DNA from 2 places in the Streptomyces sp. NBC_01296 genome. Region 2 is predicted to be linked to the other one. Evidence: riboswitches for the same ligand, from Rfam matches in the RefSeq annotation. Region 2 holds a riboswitch; the other holds the start of a gene.
What was found. Region 2 has a riboswitch for glycine ahead of gcvT (glycine cleavage system aminomethyltransferase GcvT). Riboswitches for the same ligand answer to the same signal wherever they lie in the genome.

Region 1 (9,331 bases), 4.0 Mb from region 2:
CAGCGCGGTGGCGATGCCGAACAGCTGCCAGGCCAGGTCCAGCCAGGGCCGGCCGGGGGCGTACGAGCCGTTGAGCGTGGCGGCCTGGTCCTTGAGGCCGCCGGGCTTGGTCAGCGAGCCGATGAAGCTGATCAGCGAGGAGAAGGCGCTCGCCCCCAGCGACAGCGCCAGCACGAGCAGCGTCTCGGTGCGCAGGACCCCCCGCCGCCCGTCCTCGTGCAACGCCTTGACCTCCGGCTCCGGCTCCGCCCGCACGTCCGACTCCGTCCCGCCGTTCCGCTTCCGTCCACCCCATACTGCCTCGTCGGCGGGGGAAGGGGATCACCGGACCCGGAACGCGCGCGGGGCGGCCGGTTCAGCGCCGGACCGGCACCGGGGCGCTCACCTCCTCGTCCACCAGGCCGACGGGCCAGGTGTGCACCGGATCGCCCTTGTGCATCAGCTCGCTGTAGCGCCGGGTGATCGCGGCCAGCGCCGCGTCCCGTTCCATCCCGGATGCGAGCGCCCGGTGGTAGGTGTCCACCTGCCAGGTCGCCCCGTTGACCCGCCGCTGGCAGCGCTCCTCGATGATGCCGAGGTAGTGGTCGCGGTCGGCGGGCTCGATGCCCCAGGCGTCCAGCCCGGCCGCCGCCATCGGGAGCAGTTCGTCCAGGACCAGCCGTACGGCGGGCACGCCGGCCAGCCCGCCGCCCCGGCCCCGGCGCGGCCAGCGCAGCCGCGCGTCGATCCCGTACCGGCAGGCCGCGTCGAAGTTGGCCTCCGCCTCGGCGAACGGCAGCCGGGTCCACACCGGCCGCTGCTCGTCGGCGAGCGTGCGGACGAGCCCGTAGTAGAAGGCGGCGTTCGCCACGACGTCGGCGACCGTCGGCCCGGCCGGCAGCACCCGGTTCTCCACCCGCAGGTGCGGCATCCCGTCGGCGACCCCGTACACGGGCCGGTTCCACCGGTAGACCGTGCCGTTGTGCAGGACCAGTTCCTGCAGGCTCGGCACCCCGCCCTCGGCGAGCACCCGCAGCGGCTCCTCCTCGTCGCAGATGGGCAGCAGGGCCGGGAAGTAGCGGACGTTCTCCGCGAAGAGCTCGTACGCCGACTCCACCCAGCGCTCCCCGAACCAGGTCCGCGGCCGCACCCCCTGGGCCTGGAGCTCGGGCGGCCGGGTGTCGGTGGCCTGGGTGAACAGCGGCGGCCGCGACTCCCGCCACAGCTCACGCCCGAACAGGAACGGCGAGTTGGCGCCGACGGCTATCTGCACGGCGGTCACCGCCTGCGCCGCGTTCCACACGTCGGCGAACCGGGCCGGCGTGACCTGCAGGTGCAGTTGTACGGAGGTGCAGGCGGCCTCCGGCACGATCGACCCGGTGCTCCACGTGAGCCGCTCGACCCCGTCGATGTCGAGCATGAAGTCCTCGCCGCGCATCATCAGGATCTGTTCGTTCAGCAGCGAGTAGCGGTCCACCGCCGAGAGGTTCGCGGTGACCAGGTCGGAGCGGGTGATCGTCGGCAGGATGCCGATCATCACCACCCCGGCGTCGATCTCCGCGGCCTGCCGGTGGGCATAGCCGAGCCCCGCACTCAGTTCCTCGGCGAGCTGGTCGAATACCCGGCCGCCGAGCCGGTGCGGAAGTACGTTCACCTCCAGGTTGAACATTCCGAGTTCCGTCTGGAAATCCTGGCTCGCTATCCGCTCCAGAACCTGGGCATTCACCATTCTCGGCAACCCGTCTGCACCCGCGAGATTCAGCTCGATCTCCAGCCCCATCATGTTCTTGGGCCGATCGAACCTCTTCTCCGCCAGAAGCCGCTCCAGCCCCTCCAGGCACTCGTGAAGCTTCCTCCGGTACTTCTGCCGATCGGACAGGTCGAATCCGCCCGCCACGACCTTCTCCCCCATCGAAGCGTCCCTCCTCGAATGGGCCTGGCCTGTGCCACCCAGGCGCGCGTGTACGGTCGATGATGCCCCGGCGGCGTGATCGATAACGCCGAGGGGGCGTGCATGGCGGGGAGCGCGCGCCGGTTTGGCCGAAGGGCGCTATGGCACATTCACGTGGCAAGGCACCGTATGCAAATTCCGCATGCGTAGTGCCGGTTCCGCATAATGGGCGCTTTCCAGCCGAGCCCCTGTCCGGTAACCTCCGAGGTCAGCGCGACATGTTCGCGCGCATCCGGCATGAATGCCATGTCAGCGGGACCGGTAAGCGCCTTGTCGGCAATAGGCGGGACAGCTAGCCGAAACACTGCGTGAACACATGTCGTATAAACTCCGCAAACGAGGCAGAGAGTTGGCGCGCGGCCATTGCCCCTCAGCCCCCCTCTGGCCCCAGAATGCGACAGCGCCGTCCGCACCTGCCCCGATCCACAGGTCTCCCAAGTGAGAGGCGACCCACCATGCCGCTGCATGTCCCTCCGGCTCCCGCGCCCGCCCTGCGCAGCGTCCTCGCGGCACTCGGTTCCCCCACCGCCGTCCACGAGGCGCACACTCCGGCCCTGCGCGCGCTGCAGGGTCCGATGACCGCCGAACTGCCGCTTCCGGTCCACGTCCTCGACCGGTTGAACATCTCGGAGCTGGCTGCGGGGGGCCGTCCGCCCCGTACCCGGCTGACCGCCTGGCGGTTCCTGATCCGCAGCGGCGACCGCTACGTCGCCGCCGCGGACACCCGGCTGACGCCGGACGGCTGGGCGTTCTCCCATTTCTTCGAGGGCCCCTATGTCGCGGCCACCGAACGCGCCCTGCGCCAGGCGGAATCCCTCGGCAAGAGCTACCAGCCGCGGCTGCTCTCCGTACCGGAGCTGTACATGCTGACGCTGTGGCTGCACGGGGCGGTCGGCGCCGATGCCTCCGCCGGGCTGCCGGCCGCCGCGGATCTGCTGGTGCCGCTGGCCCCGGCCCCGCCCGGCATCGCCGCGTACCGGCCGCACCCGGTGTCCGAGCTGCTGCCCGTGATGACCCACCGGCTCGCTCCGCCCAGTCCCCCGCTCCCGCCGTCGCTGGCCGCGCCGGCCGCCTGACCCGGGACCCGACCCCGGGGTCCGAGCAGGTCCCGAGCGGAGCCCGAGCGGAGCCCGAGCCGGTTCCGGGGACGGGTCGAGCGGCGTCCGGGCACGGTCTGAGCTGGCCCGATGAGGGGCCGGTGACCCGTACGACCCATTCGGTCTAGCCCACTCGGGTCACCTGCGAACCACCCGAAATGACAGGGGAGTTGAGCTGAACCGCCCGCACGAGTGATGCGTCATCAATCTATGAGGACAGCTGCCGGGAAATCCCTGCGGACTCAAGTCCGGGGGGCAACACTGGGACCCTGACCAAACCAAGACGTTGATACGGGGGGCGGCCATGAACAACGCATCGAGCCGCAGCACACAGACCACATCGCAGCGAAAGAACGCATCCATGTGCCAGCACCAGCCAGCGTGCCCGTCAGCCGACTCCGCCGACCGGGAGGCGGCCAAGCCCGTGGCCAACCACCCGGAACAGGGCTGGAGCCTGCTGTGCAACGGCGTCCTGCTCTTCGAGGACACCGGTGAGCTGCTGCCGGACGGCCAGATCATCGCCCCGCACCGCCCGCTCGCGGCGGCGCAGGTGATGAAAGCGGCCTAGTCCGACCACAGCACGGAGCGAACGAGACGGAACAGTACGGAACAACAGAACGCAGAGGGGCCGGCCCGGGAATCATTCTCCCGGACCGGCCCCTTCGTCATGCGGTCATGTCATACGAATATGTCATGTCACCGAACGGACACGGTGTCGTAGTGCCCTACGGCTCAGTTGTCGTACTCGTCCAGCGGCGGGCAGGAGCACACCAGGTTGCGGTCGCCGAAGGCACCGTCGATACGGCGTACCGGCGGCCAGTACTTCTCGGCCGCCGTGACCCCGCCGGGGAAGACGGCCTCGTCACGGCTGTACGGGTGGTTCCACTCGCCGCCCAGCGCCGCCGCCGTGTGCGGGGAGTTGGCCAGCGGGTTGTCGTCCACCGGCCACTCGCCGCCCGCGACCCGCTCGATCTCGGCGCGGATGGCGATCATCGCGTCGCAGAAGCGGTCGATCTCGGCGAGGTCCTCGGACTCCGTCGGCTCGATCATGAGCGTGCCGGCGACCGGGAAGGACATGGTCGGCGCGTGGAACCCGTAGTCGATCAGGCGCTTGGCGATGTCGTCGATGCTCACACCGGTCGCCTTCGACAGCGGACGCATGTCGATGATGCACTCGTGCGCGACCAGGTTGCCCGGGCCGGTGTAGAGCACCGGGAAGTGGGGCTCCAGGCGCTTGGCGATGTAGTTCGCGCCGAGCACCGCCACCTGGGTGGCGCGCTTGAGGCCCTCGCCGCCCATGAGGCGCACGTACGACCACGAGATCGGCAGGATGCCGGCCGAGCCCCACGGCGCCGCCGAGATCGGGCCGACGCCCGTCTCCGGGCCCGCGGTCGGCTGGAGCGGGTGGTTCGGCAGGTACGGGGCCAGGTGCGCCCGGACACCGACCGGGCCGACGCCCGGACCGCCGCCGCCGTGCGGGATGCAGAAGGTCTTGTGCAGGTTCAGGTGCGAGACGTCGCCGCCGAAGTGACCCGGCTTGGCCAGGCCCACCAGGGCGTTGAGGTTGGCGCCGTCCACGTAGACCTGGCCGCCCGCGTCGTGCACCTGGGCACAGATGTCGGCGACGTGCTCCTCGAACACACCGTGCGTCGAGGGGTACGTGATCATCAGCACGGCGAGCTCGTCGCGGTACTGCTCGATCTTGGCACGCAGGTCGGCCGCGTCCACCTCGCCGTCGTCGGCGGTCTTGACGACGACGACCTTCATGCCGGCCATCACGGCGCTGGCGGCGTTGGTGCCGTGCGCGGAGGACGGGATGAGGCAGACGGTGCGCTGCTCGTCGCCGTTCGCCCGGTGGTAGGCCCGGACGGCCAGCAGGCCGGCGAGCTCACCCTGGGAGCCGGCGTTCGGCTGGATGGAGACCTTGTCGTAGCCGGTGACCTCGCAGAGACGTTCCTCCAGCTCGGAGATGAGCGTGAGGTACCCCTCGGCCTGCTCGACCGGGGCGAACGGGTGCAGCTGGCCGAATTCCGGCCAGGTGACCGACTCCATCTCGGTGGTCGCGTTGAGCTTCATGGTGCAGGAGCCCAGCGGGATCATGCCGCGGTCCAGCGCGTAGTCCTTGTCCGCCAGCTTGCGCAGGTAGCGCAGCATCGCGGTCTCGCTGCGGTGCTGGTGGAAGACCGGGTGCGCCAGGTAGTCGTCCGAGCGCAGCAGGCCCTCGGGCAGGGCGTCGGCGGTGGTCTCGTCCAGCGCCTCGATGTCGGCGCTCACGCCGAAGGCGGCCCAGACGGCCTCGACGCCGGCGCGCAGGGTCGTCTCGTCGCAGGAGACGGAGACGTGGTCGGCGTCGACCTGGAACAGGTTGACCCCGCCCGCGCGGGCGGCGGCGGCGATCGCGGCGGCCTTGCCGGGCACCCGAGCGGTGAGGGTGTCGAAGTACGCGCCGTGCACGAGCTCGACCCCGCCGGCCGTCAGACCGGCCGCGAGCAGGGCCGCGTAGCGGTGCGTACGGCGGGCGATCGTCCGCAGGCCGTCCGGACCGTGGTAGACGGCGTACATGCCGGCCATGACGGCGAGCAGCACCTGCGCGGTGCAGATGTTGCTGGTGGCCTTCTCGCGGCGGATGTGCTGCTCACGGGTCTGCAGCGCCAGGCGGTACGCCTTGTTGCCGTCCGCGTCCACGGAGACGCCGACGAGGCGGCCCGGCAGCGAGCGGGCGTGCTTGTCCTGGACGGCCATGTAGCCGGCGTGCGGGCCGCCGAAGCCCATCGGGACGCCGAAGCGCTGGGTGGTGCCGACGGCGATGTCCGCGCCGAGCGCGCCCGGGGAGGTCAGCAGGGTCAGGGCGAGCAGGTCGGCGGCGACGGCGACGATCGCGCCGAGGCCGTGCGCCTGGTCGATGACCGGCTTGATGTCCCGGACGGCACCGGAGGCGCCCGGGTACTGGACGAGCACACCGTAGACGCCGCGCTCGGCGACCTCGGCCGGGATGCCCTCGGACAGGTCGGCGACGACGATCTCGATGCCGATCGGCTCGGCGCGGGTCTCGATCACGGCGATGGTCTGCGGCAGCGCGTCGGCGTCGACGAGGAAGACGTTGCCCTTGGACTTGCCCACGCGGCGGGCCAGCGTCATGGCCTCGGCGGCCGCGGTGCCCTCGTCGAGCAGGGAGGCGCCGGAGGTCGGCAGGCCGGTGAGGTCCGCGACGACGGTCTGGAAGTTGAGGAGCGCCTCGAGGCGGCCCTGCGAGATCTCGGGCTGGTAGGGCGTGTACGCCGTGTACCAGGCCGGGTTCTCCATGACGTTGCGCAGGATCACCGGCGGCGTGAAGGTCCCGTAGTAGCCGAGGCCGATCATCGGCGTCAGGACCTGGTTGCGGTCGGCGAGCGAACGCAGCTCGGCGAGCACCTCGGCCTCGGTCAGCGCCTCGGGCAGGTTCAGCGCCTCGGCGCTCTTGATCACATCCGGTACCGCGGCGGCGGTCAGTTCGTCCAGCGAGCCGTAGCCCACGTGGGCGAGCATCTTCGCCTGCGCCTCGGCGTCCGGGCCGATGTGGCGCTGCTCGAAGGGGATCCCTCGCTCCAGCTGGGAGAGCGGAATGCGGTTGGCGGTCATGTACGGAGGCCTCCTGGGTCGTACGACCTGCGAGGGGCACCACGGCGCGGGCACCCGGACGGCCTCCCCCTCTGTCATCTCAACCTGAGAGCTTCACCGGAGTCGCGGGGATGGCCCGCGGATTCCGGCTTTCACCGTCGGTGAGGAGAGGAACCGGCGCTGCGCACCCGGTACCTGCCCCTGCTTTCCAGAGTGGCCTCGTCACGTGCGGTACGTATGCCTGAGAGATTCCGGGGAGGATTTGCTCCTTCGGCGCCTCCGTCATGCTCACTCGGAGGACTCTCCCGCACAGGGTCAACAGCCGTCACCCAGCCTACCAGCGACGTTCTCGGCCCTCCTTCGAGTGGCCCCCACTCCGGAAATGCACTTTTGTAGTCGTTACGGAGGAGTTGCGACCATATGGAGGGACCGTGCAGACCGACATCGATCCGCGCAGCCTGATCGGCCGCAAGGCGTTCGACCGCAACGGAACCAAGATCGGCACCGTCGACGAGGTCTACCTCGACGATGCCACGGGCGTGCCCGAGTGGGCCGCCGTCCGGACGGGCCTGTTCAGCCGGGACGCGTTCGTCCCGCTGGAACCGAGCGAGGTGGTCGACGACACCCTGCGGGTCCCCTTCGAACGCTCCCTCATCAAGGACGCCCCGGACTTCGGCGTCGGCCGCCACCTCTCCCCCGAACAGGAGCTGCAGCTCTACCACCACTACGGACTGGATGTCTCCCTCCCGTCGGACATCCAGCGCGACTTCGGCCGCCTGGCGAACGGAGACGACGCCCCTTAGCCCTCTTCCGGTACGGGTCCCCCTGCCGCGGGTTGCCCCGCCGCAGGTTCCCCCACGAGGGGCAGCGGATCGGACGGCTCCAGCTCGGGGTCGTCCACCCGGAAGGTGCGCACCCGGCCCGGGGGCGATCCGGGCCGCTCGAACCGCACGGTCACCCTCCCGACCCCGCTGCCCTGCACCCACCCGGGCCCGTACACGGCGTGCCGTACGTCGCTCCCGGCCGCCCAGCGGCGCTCCCGGGCGGGCTCCGGCTCGTCGGACGGCTCCGCACGCTCGGGGGCCTCTGCGGGCCCACCAGGCCCCGCAGGGCCACCGGACCCGCCTGCCCCTCCCGTCCCGGCGGCCTCGGCAGCCCCGGCCGGCTCGATGGCCCCGCCCTCGCCCGCCGAGGCAGCCTCCGCAGCCGCCTCCGCCTCCGCCGCCATGGACTGCGCGAACAGGTCCTCCTGCGTGTAGTCCGCCAGCCCGGTCACGCCCACCCCCAGCAGCCGCACCCCGCCCGTGGTGTCCACCGCCTCCAGCAGCCGCGCCGCGGCCTCCCGCACCACTGCGGGGTCGTCGGTGGGCCCCCGCAGCGTCTCGGAGCGCGTCAGGGTCGAGAAGTCGTACCGCCGCACCTTCAGCACGATCGTGCGCCCGGAGTGCCCCGAGTCCCGCAGCCGGTGCACACACCGGTCGGCGAGCCGCTGCACCTCGTTCCGGATCCGCACCCGGTCGTGCAGGTCCACGTCGAAGGTGTCCTCGACCGACACGGACTTCGCGTCGCGCTCGGCGACCACCGGCCGGTCGTCCAGCCCCAGCGCCATCCGGTACAGCCCGACCCCGTGCGAGCGCCCGACCATCCGGACCAGTTCGTCCTCGCCGGCCTCGGACAGCTCCCCCACGGTGGTGATCCCGGCCCGCCGCAGGTGCTCCCCGGTGGCCGGCCCCACCCCCGGCAGGGTCCGTACCGACATCGGCGCGAGCAGGGCCCGCTCCGTGCCCGGCTCGATCAGCAGCAGCCCGTCCGGCTTGGCCTCCTCCGAGGCCACCTTCGCCAGCATCTTCGACCCCGCCAGCCCCACCGACGCATTGAGCCCGGTCGCCGCCAGGATGTCCGCCCGCAGCCGCTGTCCCGTCTCCAGGGCGGATTCCGCGTCGAAGGCGGTTCCGCCCGCCTCCAGGTCCACGAAGGCCTCGTCCAGGCTGAGCGGCTCCACGAGCGGCGACAGCTCCCGCAGCAGCGCCATGACCACGTCGCTGACCGCCCGGTACAGGCTGAAGCGCGGGATCAGGCAGGCGCCGTTCGGGCACAGCCGCCGCGCCTGGGCCATCGGCATCGCCGAGTGCACCCCGAAGCGGCGGGCCTCGTAGGAGGCGGTGGCGACCACACCGCGCGGGCCGAGCCCGCCGACGATCACGGCCTTGCCGCGCAGGCTCGGCTTCGATGCCTGCTCCACGGATGCGTAGAAGGCGTCCATGTCCAGATGCAGGATGGTCGGCGCGGCTCTCACAGCCCCGATGCTGCCCTACGGCACTGACAATCGGCCGGGGCCGGGCCCGGCGCCTGCGCGGCCGGGCCGGAGACCGGTCTCAACCGGCCCGGTTGCGCCGTGCGGCCAGCTCGTCGGTCGGGTTGTGGCCGACCACCGTCTCGCCGGTGTCGACCCGCTCGCCGTGCAGCTGCGACAGCGCGTTCTCGACATCGCGCCAGACCACACCCACGGCGATGCCGAAGATGCCCTGCCCGCCCTGGAGCAGGCTCACGACCTGGTCCGGCGAGGTGCACTCGTACACGGTGGCGCCGTCGCTCATCAGCGTCATGCGCTCGAGGTCGGCGAAATCACGGTCCCGCAGGTGCTGGACCGCGGTCCGGATGCTCTGCAGCGCCACACCGGTGTCCAGGAAGCGTTTGACGATCTTGA
Region 2 (9,331 bases):
GGTCGTGCGTGATCATGATGACCGCGGAGCCGAACTCCTTCTGCAGGTCGCGGATCAGGTCGAGGATCTGCGCCTGGACGGTGACGTCCAGGGCGGTGGTCGGCTCGTCCGCGATGAGCAGTTCGGGGTTGTTGACCAGCGCCATCGCGATCATCGCGCGCTGGCGCATACCGCCGGAGAACTCGTGCGGGTACGCGTCCACGCGCCGGTGGGGCTCGGGGATGCCGACCCGGTCGAGCATCTCGACCGCGCGGGTGCGGGCCGTCTTCTTGTCGACGTTCTGGTGGGTCCGGTACGCCTCGATGATCTGCTTGCCGACCGAGTAGTACGGGTGCATCGCGGACAGCGGGTCCTGGAAGACCATCGCCATCTTGCGGCCGCGCAGCTTGCGCACGTGGTCCGCGTCGGCGCGTACGAGGTCCTCGCCGTCGAGCACGACCTGGCCGGAGATGTCCGGGCGGCTGCGGGCGCTGCCGGTGCGGTGCAGGCCCATGATGGCCAGCGAGGTCACCGACTTGCCGGAGCCGGACTCGCCGACGATGCCGAGCGTCTTGCCGCGCTCGAGGTCGAAGGAGAGCCCGTCGACGGACTTGACCAGGCCGTCGTCGGTCGGGAAGTGCACTTTGAGGTCGCGTACGGAGAGGAACGCGGCGTCCTTCGGCGGGCCTGCCTGCTCGGGGACGAACGCGGGCCCGCCGGAGGTGCTTTCGCCGGAGGCGGTGGTGGGGTTCTCGGTCACGTCAGCCTCACGCGCGGGTCGATGACGGCGTACAGCAGGTCCACGATCAGGTTCGCCATCACCACGAAGAGCGCGGCGAGCAGGGTGACGCCCATGATCACGGGCAGGTCGCCCTGGCCGATGGCGGCCACGGCCGCCGTCCCCAGACCCTGGAAGTTGAAGGTCGTCTCGGTGAGCACCGCGCCGCCGAGGAGTCCGCCGAGGTCCAGGCCGAACATCGTGACGATCGGGGTGAGCGTGGAGCGCAGGGCGTGCTTGCGGATGACCACGCCCTCCTTGAGTCCCTTGGCGCGGGCGGTGCGGATGTAGTCCTCGCCGAGGACCTCGAGCATCGTGGCGCGGGTGATGCGGGCGTAGGTGGCGGCGAAGAGGAAGGCCAGGGTGATCCAGGGCAGGATCAGGGAGTTGAGCCAGGCCACCGGATCCTCGGTGAACGGTTTGTAGTTGGACACGTCCAGCCAGCCGAGGCTGTAGACGAAGATCGCGGGGGCCACCATGCCGGTGAAGAAGATCGGCAGGGAGACGCCGGCGAGCGCGCCGACCATCACGGTGCGGTCGATGGCCGTCCGGCGTTTGAGCGCCGAGATGACACCGGTCGCCACACCGGCGATCACCCAGATGACCGCTGCGCCGAGGGCGAGCGAGAGGGTGACCGGCATGCGGTCGACCATGGTCTCCCAGACGGGCGCCTCGGTCTTGAAGGAGTAGCCGAAGCAGGGGGCGGCGCAGTGGGTGACATCCGTGCCGCCGTCGTAGTCGCGGCCGACGAAGATGCCCTTGACGAAGGTCAGGTACTGCTCGGAGATGGGCTTGTCGAAGCCCATCTTCACGCGGATGCCCGCCAGGGCGGTCTCGTTGGTCTCGCGGCCGGCGTACATCAGGGCCGGATCGCTGCCTGTGATCTTGGGGACCGCGAAGAAGATGCCGAAGGTGACCACGGAGACCACCAGCAGCGTGGCGACGACGTTGAACATTCGCCGTATGAGGTAGACGAGCACTGCAGTCGGCCGCCCGGGGCGGGCGGCTGCCGTCCCTTGTGGGAACGGCAGCCGCCGCCTGCGGCCTTCACCTGCCCTTCGGACTAGCGCATGTGCGGTGAAGGCACTTGCCTGTTGTTACGTGACGACTCGACCACTCGGCTACTTGGCGGCGATGCCGACCGTGGCCAGGTCGATCTTGCCCATGGAGTCGTTGAAGTAGACGTTCGTCAGACGCGGGTTGTGGTAGACGAAGGCCTTGTCGAAGTTGATCGGGAGGTAGAGAGCCTTCTCCATGACCTTCTTGTTGATGTCCGTGTAGAACGGAGCAGCAGCTTCCGGAGTCGCGGCGGCCGCGGCCGTCTTGAACAGCTGGTTGATCTCCGGGTCGTTGATCATCGTGAAGTTGTTGTTGCCGTTGGGCTGGATGAACGATCCGTCGACGAGCGGCTGCAGGAAGCCCGAGCCGGAGTTGTAGTCGGCGCCCCAGCCCATCACGATGATGCCGTAGTTCTTCTTCTTCACGTTCTCGGGCGAACCGATCACGGAGGAGGAGAGCTTGCCGTCGTACTGGTCGATGGTGACCTTGATGCCGACCTTGGCGAGCGACGCCTGCAGGGACTCGGCGGTCTTCACCTCGGGGGCGCGGTTGTTGCGCACCGCGATGGTGGTCTCGAACCCGTCCGGCTTGCCACAGGCCTTGAGGGCCTCCTTGGCCTTGGCCTCCTGCGGCTCGCCCTTGGTCAGGTTGAAGGGGTCGTAGCTCTTGTCGGCACCGGGGATGCCGGGCGGCAGCATGTTCGCGCCGAGGTCACCGCTGGTCGGGCCGCCGCGGGCGGTCTGCAGGGACTTCGGGTCGGCCGCGTAGATGACGGCCTTGCGGCACTCGACGTTGTCGAACGGCGCGACCGTGGTCGGGAAGGCGAAGTAGCGGATGTAGCCCGTGAACGGGTTGTCCGCGTTCTGCTTCAGCTTCTCGTCCTTGAGGACCTTGTTCTTGCCGGCCTGCTGCATGCCCGTGCCGTCGATGGCGAGGTCGATGTCGCCCGACAGCAGACGCGCGTCCATGTCGTCCGGGTTGGTGGTCACCGTGAACGAGACCTTGTCCGGCAGACCCTTGCGGATCGTGTCGGTCTTCGGGTCCCAGTTCTCGTTGCGGACGAAGGTCGCGCCCTTGCTCGCGGTGAAGCTCTCGACCTTGTACGGGCCGGTGGAGATCGGCTTGTTGGTGTACGTGGCGCCCGTGTCCTTGGCCGCCGGGACCGGCGAGGAGGACGGCATGGCCAGCAGGTAGCTGAAGTCGGAGTTGGCGCTCGCCAGGTTGAAGACGATCGTCTTGTCGTCCGGCGTCTCGACGGACTTCAGACCCATCTTGTTGGCGTCGGTGTCCTTGTAGGGGCCGGGGTACTTCTGGCCCTGGTCGAGGATGTCGATCAGGTAGGTGGGACCACCGGACAGCACGTCCTGCGCGAAGACGCGCTCGATGCCGTACTTGAAGTCCTTCGAGGTGATCGGCGTACCGTCCTCGAACTTCACGCCGTCCTTGATCTTGAGGGTGTACGTCTTGCCCTCGTTGCTCAGGACCGGCAGGGCCTCGGCGAGGTCCGGGACGAGCTTGCTGCCGTCCTTGCCCGGCTTGCTGTCGTACGCGAGCAGCTGGCGCACGTAGAGGCGCTGGATGTCCCACACGAAGCCGTAGTAGGCACGCGCCGGGTCGAGGTAGTCGACGTCCTGCGGCGACCAGAGCTTGAGCTCACCGCCCTTGGCGTCCGAGGGGTTCACCATGGCGGTGGTGGCGGCGTTGAACCCGGCACCACCTGCGCCCTTGCCCTCGGTCTTCTTGCCGTCGCTGCCACCGCACGCGGCGGTCAGGGACAGGGCGGCGATCACGGCGGTGATCGCGAATGCCTGCTTTCTGCGGATCACGTTGGTCCAACCTCCATTGGTGGGTGAATCGATGAAGCGGTTCAGCTGCCCTTGGGGTCGAGTGCGTCACGCAGCCCGTCCCCGAAGAGGTTGAACGCCAGGACGGTGATGAAGATCGTGATACCCGGGACCACCATGTACGCGGGGTCGTCCTGGTAGATGGGGATGGCGTCGGAGAGCATCTTTCCCCAGGAGGCGGTGGGCGGCTTGACGCCGGCACCGAGGAAGCTGAGGGCCGCCTCCGTCAGGATGTTGGTCGGGATGAGCAGCGTCGAGTAGACGAGGATCGGTGCGACCAGGTTGGGCAGCAGCTCCTTGATCAGGATGTAGCCGCGGCCGGCGCCGAGGCTGCGGGCGGCCTCGACGTACTCGCGCTCCCGCAGGGAGATCGTCTGGCCCCGGACGATACGGCCGATGTACGGCCAGCCGAAGAAGCCGATGACGACGATCAGTACGCCCATCCGGACGCCCGAACCCTCGAACCCCCAGAGGGAGTTGGGGACCACGGAGACCAGGGCGATGGTGAACAGCAGCTGCGGGAAGGCGAGCAGCAGGTCCATCAGGCGGCTGATGAGGCCGTCGACCCAGCCGCCGAGGAACCCGGCGAGCGCGCCGAGCAGGCTGCCTATGGTGACCGACACGAAGGCCGACAGGAAGGCGACGACCAGGGAGATGCGGGCGCCGTAGACGATCCGGCTGAACACGTCGCGGCCGTTGGTGGGTTCGACGCCGAGCAGGTAGTCGGAGCTCATCCCGCCGAAGGAGCCGAGCGGCGTGCCCAGGTCCGGGTCGATCAAGTCTTCGTGGAACTCGTTGGGCGGGTGGCCCAGCAGGCTCGCGATCTGCGGTGCGAAGACCGCCACCAGGATCAGGAAGATCACGACCACGCCGCCGGTCAGCGCGACCTTGTCGCGCTTGAGCCGCATCCAGGCGATGCGGCCGGGCGAGCGGCCTTCGATGGCCTTGGCAGGGACGTCGGCTACGGACACGGGTGCGGCTGTTTCCGCGCTCGTGTCATGCAGTGGTGCCGTCATCGTGGTGGGGACCCCTCTCGGCCGACGGGTTGCCGGCCCATGCCCGCCGCTGTGGCGGCGTTGGTGCGGAGTGGCGCTCGGAGTGCGTGGTGACACGCAGGACGCGTGCTGAGGTGCAAGAACTGCAGGAAGTGCGGGACGGAGCCGCAAGCGAAATGCATATGCCAAACCTGACTTCGCAGGACTGACCGGCTCTTGGGTGGGGAGTCTTCATCGGCGCTGTGAGCAGCCGCCAGACCCGCAGATGAATGGATGCGCAACCGTGATGTGAGGGTCGAGTTCCCGTTATCCGGACTTCGCTCTCACCTGAGCGGATCAAGACCGTCCGTTCGGTACGCAATCGGACATGGCGCGCAACTCGCGGTAGGACCATGCCTTTTGGACCCACAACAGGGATGAAATCCGGACAAGCCGAAGGCCGCAGGGAACGGTGGTTCCCTGCGGCCTTCGGTCGGTTCGATACGGATGTCTCAGTGGCCGGGCAGACCCGGACGCGGACGGTGCTTCGGGGTCAGTACGCGGGGGCCTGGCCCTCGCGGTCGTAGAAGGGGCGGCTCTGGGCGCGCAGCCACATCGCGACGGGATCGTGCTCGTCCGCCAGCGCCACCGTGCACACCGGCACGCCCTCGGGGACCGCGCCGACCGACTGGCGCATCATCTCCCGTACGGATTCCAGCGCGGGCGCGGAGGCGTCGTACAGGTCGAGCCCGACCGCGAGGTACGGCGAGCCCAGCGAAGGCTGCACCCAGGCGCGGCGCAGCGAGCGGACGGCGGGGGTGCGGTGCGCGTGCTGGGTCAGCAGCCCGTAGAACTGCGGGAGCTCCAGGGCGGGCTCGGACAGCCGCAGCGGGCCGGCCGGCATCCGGTCGAGGCCCGTGGCGATGCGGCGCAGGTCGGCCCAGGGGATGCCGAGGCCGCCGCCCTGGGCGTGCGGGTTGAGCCACAGGCCCCAGCGGTCCGGGTAGAGGGCGCGGGCGATGTCCCGGCCGGTGACCACCTCGTAGCCCCGGTTCCAGCCACTGGCGGCCAGCTCCTGGGGGGAGGTCACGCACGGCGCGTACCCGAGGCCCTCGACCTCCATGCCGCCGTACTGGGCGTCCGGGGAGCCCGGCCGGCCCTGCCAGAGCAGCATCCACAGGCGGCCCTCGGCGAGGGCGTGCAGAAGCGACTCATAGCTCTCGTAGCGCCCGGGAGTCACCTGGCGCATCATGTGCTCGAGCTGCCCGGCCGCGGCCGTGCCTGACGCACTCACCCGGTACTCCTTCTTCGTCTGCCCGTCGTCCCACCCGTATCCGCACCCAGCTTAAGCGGCCCTAAGGGAGGTAGAAGGGGCGTACGCGCGTAACGATGAAGTCGACCACCGGGTCCTGCACGGCGTCCAGGAGGATCAACTGCACGGGCCAGGGCGGCGGTACCCGGGTCACGGCCCGGCCGAGGGCGTCCATCGGGGCGTTCCGCATGTCGGGCTCCCATCCCAGCAGCCGGACACCGATGTAGAGCTCCGGGGCCCCGCCCTCGACGCTGGCGAGGCAGCGGTGGGCGGCGGCGACCACGCCGGTGGCGCGGAACTCCTCGGCGGCGGCGGTCAGGAAGTCCACCGGGTCTTCCTGCCAGTCGGGCTCGTAGAGCCGGACGCGGCCGCCGGTGGCGGGTCCGTCGAGCGGGGTCCGGCCGATGCGGCAGAGCTCCGCGACGGCGGGCGGGGGCAGCGGGACGCCGACGGCGCCCTCGGGGTTCACGGCGATGCCGAGCTGCGGGGGCAGGCCCCGGGCGAACTCGACGGCGGGGGCGACGGCGAAGTCCATGGCGGGTCCGACGCAGGCGCGGAACTGCGCCTCGGAGCTGTAGACGGGGACGTACGCCGCCCCGTCGATCTCCATGGTGGGCAGCATGAGGCCGGCCCCGTCCGGGCCGCCACCGCCGGGCAGGGGCACCCAGAGCCGGCTCCGGCCGAGCACCTCGACGATCCGGGCCCCGGCGTCCGCCTGTCCGAGCGCCGCCCCGAGCACCTGCTCCAGCTCGTTGTCCGGCCAGCCGCCGCCCTGCATCCACGCCTCCGCTGTGTTGTGCGCCCCACGCTGTCGGCCCCGAGGTTAACGGCTCGGCCGGCGCCGCCCTGCCGGGGGCTCCGCACCCGGGTCCTCCCCCGGCCACCGCCGGGCGGAGCATGGTCCGGAAGGGACGGCCTAGGCGGAGTCCCGCCGGAACGCTATGCGGGTCACGCGGGCGGCCGAGCTGCGGTCCAGGAGGACCGCCGACGTGCAGCCCGCGGGGAGGCGGCCCGATTCCGCTTCGCGCAGCAGGCGGGTCACCGCGCCGCGATGGCGGGCGAAGGCGTACGCCGACACCCCGCGCCCCCGCGCCGCCTGCCCGGACAGGGCCTCTTCGGGGGTGGTGTCCAGCAGCAGCAGGTGCAGCCCCCGGCCCCGCCGCCGCGCGGCCGCGGCCAGCAGGCTCCGCACCCAGCTCTGCGTCCCGCAGTCGTGGACCACCGCCGAGGCCCCGGAGCGCAGCGTCCGCCACAGCCCCCAGTAGTGTGCGCAGCGGACGAGCGGCCGGTACACCGCGTACGGCAGCGCCCGCGGCATCCGCCGCTCCCAGCGCTCGCGCACGTCCTGGGAGTCGATGCCGCCGCCCTCCGCGGCCCGCTTGATCAGCGTGCTCTTGCCGCCGCCCGGCAGGCCGGACACCACGACGATGTCCCCTTCGGCGAAGCCGAGCCACTGCGGTCCGTGCGGCCCCCGGCCGCGCAGGTCGCGCACGGGACCGCCGAGGGAGCGCGCCCGCCGCGCCGCCGGCACTCCGTCCACGGCTCCCGTCCCGCTCGCCGCCAGCACTCCGAATCTCCGCACAGTGATCGCCTTCCCCCTCGGACCCGCAGGGCCCCTCATGCCCACTGAGTGTAAAGAGACGGTAATCCGGCCGTGCCCGGTTCCGGCCTCCGCTTCCCGGCCGCCTCACCGGTCCGTACGTTCTTTCGGGCCCGACCGCCCGATCACCCGGACGGCGTGCAATGATGTGCGCCATCTGGACCAACTGCATACCGGCCGCTTGAATCCGCGCGGGAGAGTCCCGGCCGGCCGCGAGGCCGAGCCCGGGCGCCGAAGGAGCAAGTTCCTCCCTTGAATCTCTCAGGCCCCGTACCGCGTGGATGAGGCAGATCTGAAAAGCGAGCCGCGCCGCCGTCCCTCACGACGGCATCCGCGTGCGCTCCACCCAAGGTGCAAGTCGACGTTCCCCGGGTCCGACCGGGAACTCTCGGCGAACCTCTCAGGTTCCGATGACAGATGGGGAGGATCGTCCTCGTCATGTCATGCCCTGGGACCCGGGAGCCACACCCATGAGCACTGCCCCCCGCCTGACCGCCCTCGATGCGCTGCACCGATCGCTCGGTGCGACCATGACCGATTTCGCGGGCTGGGACATGCCCCTGCGGTACGCCAGTGAGCGCGACGAGCACAACGCCGTCCGCACCAAGGCCGGTCTCTTCGACCTGTCCCACATGGGCGAGATCACGCTGACCGGCCCCGAGGCCGTCAAGGCCCTGGACTACGCGCTGGTCGGCAACATCTCCACCGTCGGCGTCGGCCGCGCCCGCTACACGCACATCTGCCAGGAGGACGGCGGGATCGTCGACGACCTGATCGTCTACCGCCTGGGCGAGACCGAGTACATGGTCGTCGCGAACGCCTCCAACGCCCAGGTCGTCCTCGACGCCCTGACCGAGCGCGCCGCCGGCTTCGACACCGAGGTCCGCGACGACCGCGACGCGTACGCGCTGATCGCCGTGCAGGGCCCGGAGTCCCCCGGCATCCTCGCCTCCCTCACCGACGCCGACCTGGACGGCCTGAAGTACTACGCCGGCCTGCTGGGCACGGTCGCGGGCGTGCCCGCGCTGATCGCGCGTACGGGCTACACGGGCGAGGACGGCTTCGAGCTGTTCGTCGCTCCCGAGCACGCCGTCGAGCTGTGGCAGGCGCTGACCAAGGCCGGCGAGGGCGTCGGCCTGGTCCCGGCGGGCCTGTCCTGCCGCGACACCCTGCGCCTGGAGGCGGGGATGCCGCTGTACGGGCACGAGCTGACCACTTCCCTGACCCCGTTCGACGCGGGGCTGGGCCGGGTCGTGAAGTTCGAGAAGGAGGGCGAGTTCGTGGGCCGCGCCGCCCTGGAGGCCGCCGCCGAGCGCGCCGCCTCGAACCCGCCGCGCAAGCTGGTCGGCCTGATCGCCGAGGGCCGCCGCGTCCCGCGCGCCGGCTTCCCCGTGGTCGCCGACGGGCAGGTCATCGGCGAGGTCACCTCGGGCGCCCCCTCCCCGACGCTGGGCAAGCCGATCGCGATGGCGTACGTGGACGCGGCGCACGCCGCGCCCGGCACCTCCGGCGTCGGCATCGACATTCGCGGTACCCATGAGCCGTACGAGGTCGTGGCGCTGCCGTTCTACAAGCGGCAGAAGTAACGCCGATACGCCGTACCCCGCCACACCGGCGCCGTACCGGCCGTCTCAGCCGTCTCAGTACGCAAGACCACTGTTCGTATCCACTCCCCCGCATCCAGGAGAATCAGGTCATGAGCAACCCCCAGCAGCTGCGTTACACCAAGGAGCACGAGTGGCTGTCGGACGCCGTGGACGGCGTCGCGACGGTCGGCATCACGGA

Region 1: linked by a shared signal. The riboswitch ahead of gcvP (aminomethyl-transferring glycine dehydrogenase) and the one ahead of gcvT (glycine cleavage system aminomethyltransferase GcvT) in region 2 are both predicted to bind glycine.

The regions. Positions count from the first base shown of each region.
Region 1 covers NZ_CP130720.1:7,030,045-7,039,375, reverse strand. Annotated here, with positions in the region: gene OG299_RS32125 (CPBP family intramembrane glutamic endopeptidase) at 1-255, opposite strand, end outside; gene OG299_RS32120 (glutamate-cysteine ligase family protein) at 356-1,891, opposite strand; gene OG299_RS32115 (hypothetical protein) at 2,386-3,006, shown strand; gene OG299_RS32110 (DUF5999 family protein) at 3,389-3,595, shown strand; gene gcvP (aminomethyl-transferring glycine dehydrogenase) at 3,760-6,645, opposite strand; glycine riboswitch at 6,844-6,942, opposite strand; gene OG299_RS32100 (PRC-barrel domain-containing protein) at 7,056-7,427, shown strand; gene OG299_RS32095 (DNA polymerase IV) at 7,424-8,920, opposite strand; gene OG299_RS32090 (MerR family transcriptional regulator) at 9,000-9,331, opposite strand, start outside.
Region 2 covers NZ_CP130720.1:2,980,573-2,989,903, forward strand. Annotated here, with positions in the region: gene OG299_RS13160 (ABC transporter ATP-binding protein) at 1-739, opposite strand, end outside; gene OG299_RS13165 (ABC transporter permease) at 736-1,737, opposite strand; gene OG299_RS13170 (ABC transporter substrate-binding protein) at 1,879-3,642, opposite strand; gene OG299_RS13175 (ABC transporter permease) at 3,684-4,676, opposite strand; gene OG299_RS13180 (enhanced serine sensitivity protein SseB C-terminal domain-containing protein) at 5,188-5,928, opposite strand; gene OG299_RS13185 (enhanced serine sensitivity protein SseB) at 5,990-6,724, opposite strand; gene OG299_RS13190 (AAA family ATPase) at 6,863-7,534, opposite strand; glycine riboswitch at 7,729-7,832, shown strand; gene gcvT (glycine cleavage system aminomethyltransferase GcvT) at 8,017-9,132, shown strand; gene gcvH (glycine cleavage system protein GcvH) at 9,243-9,331, shown strand, end outside.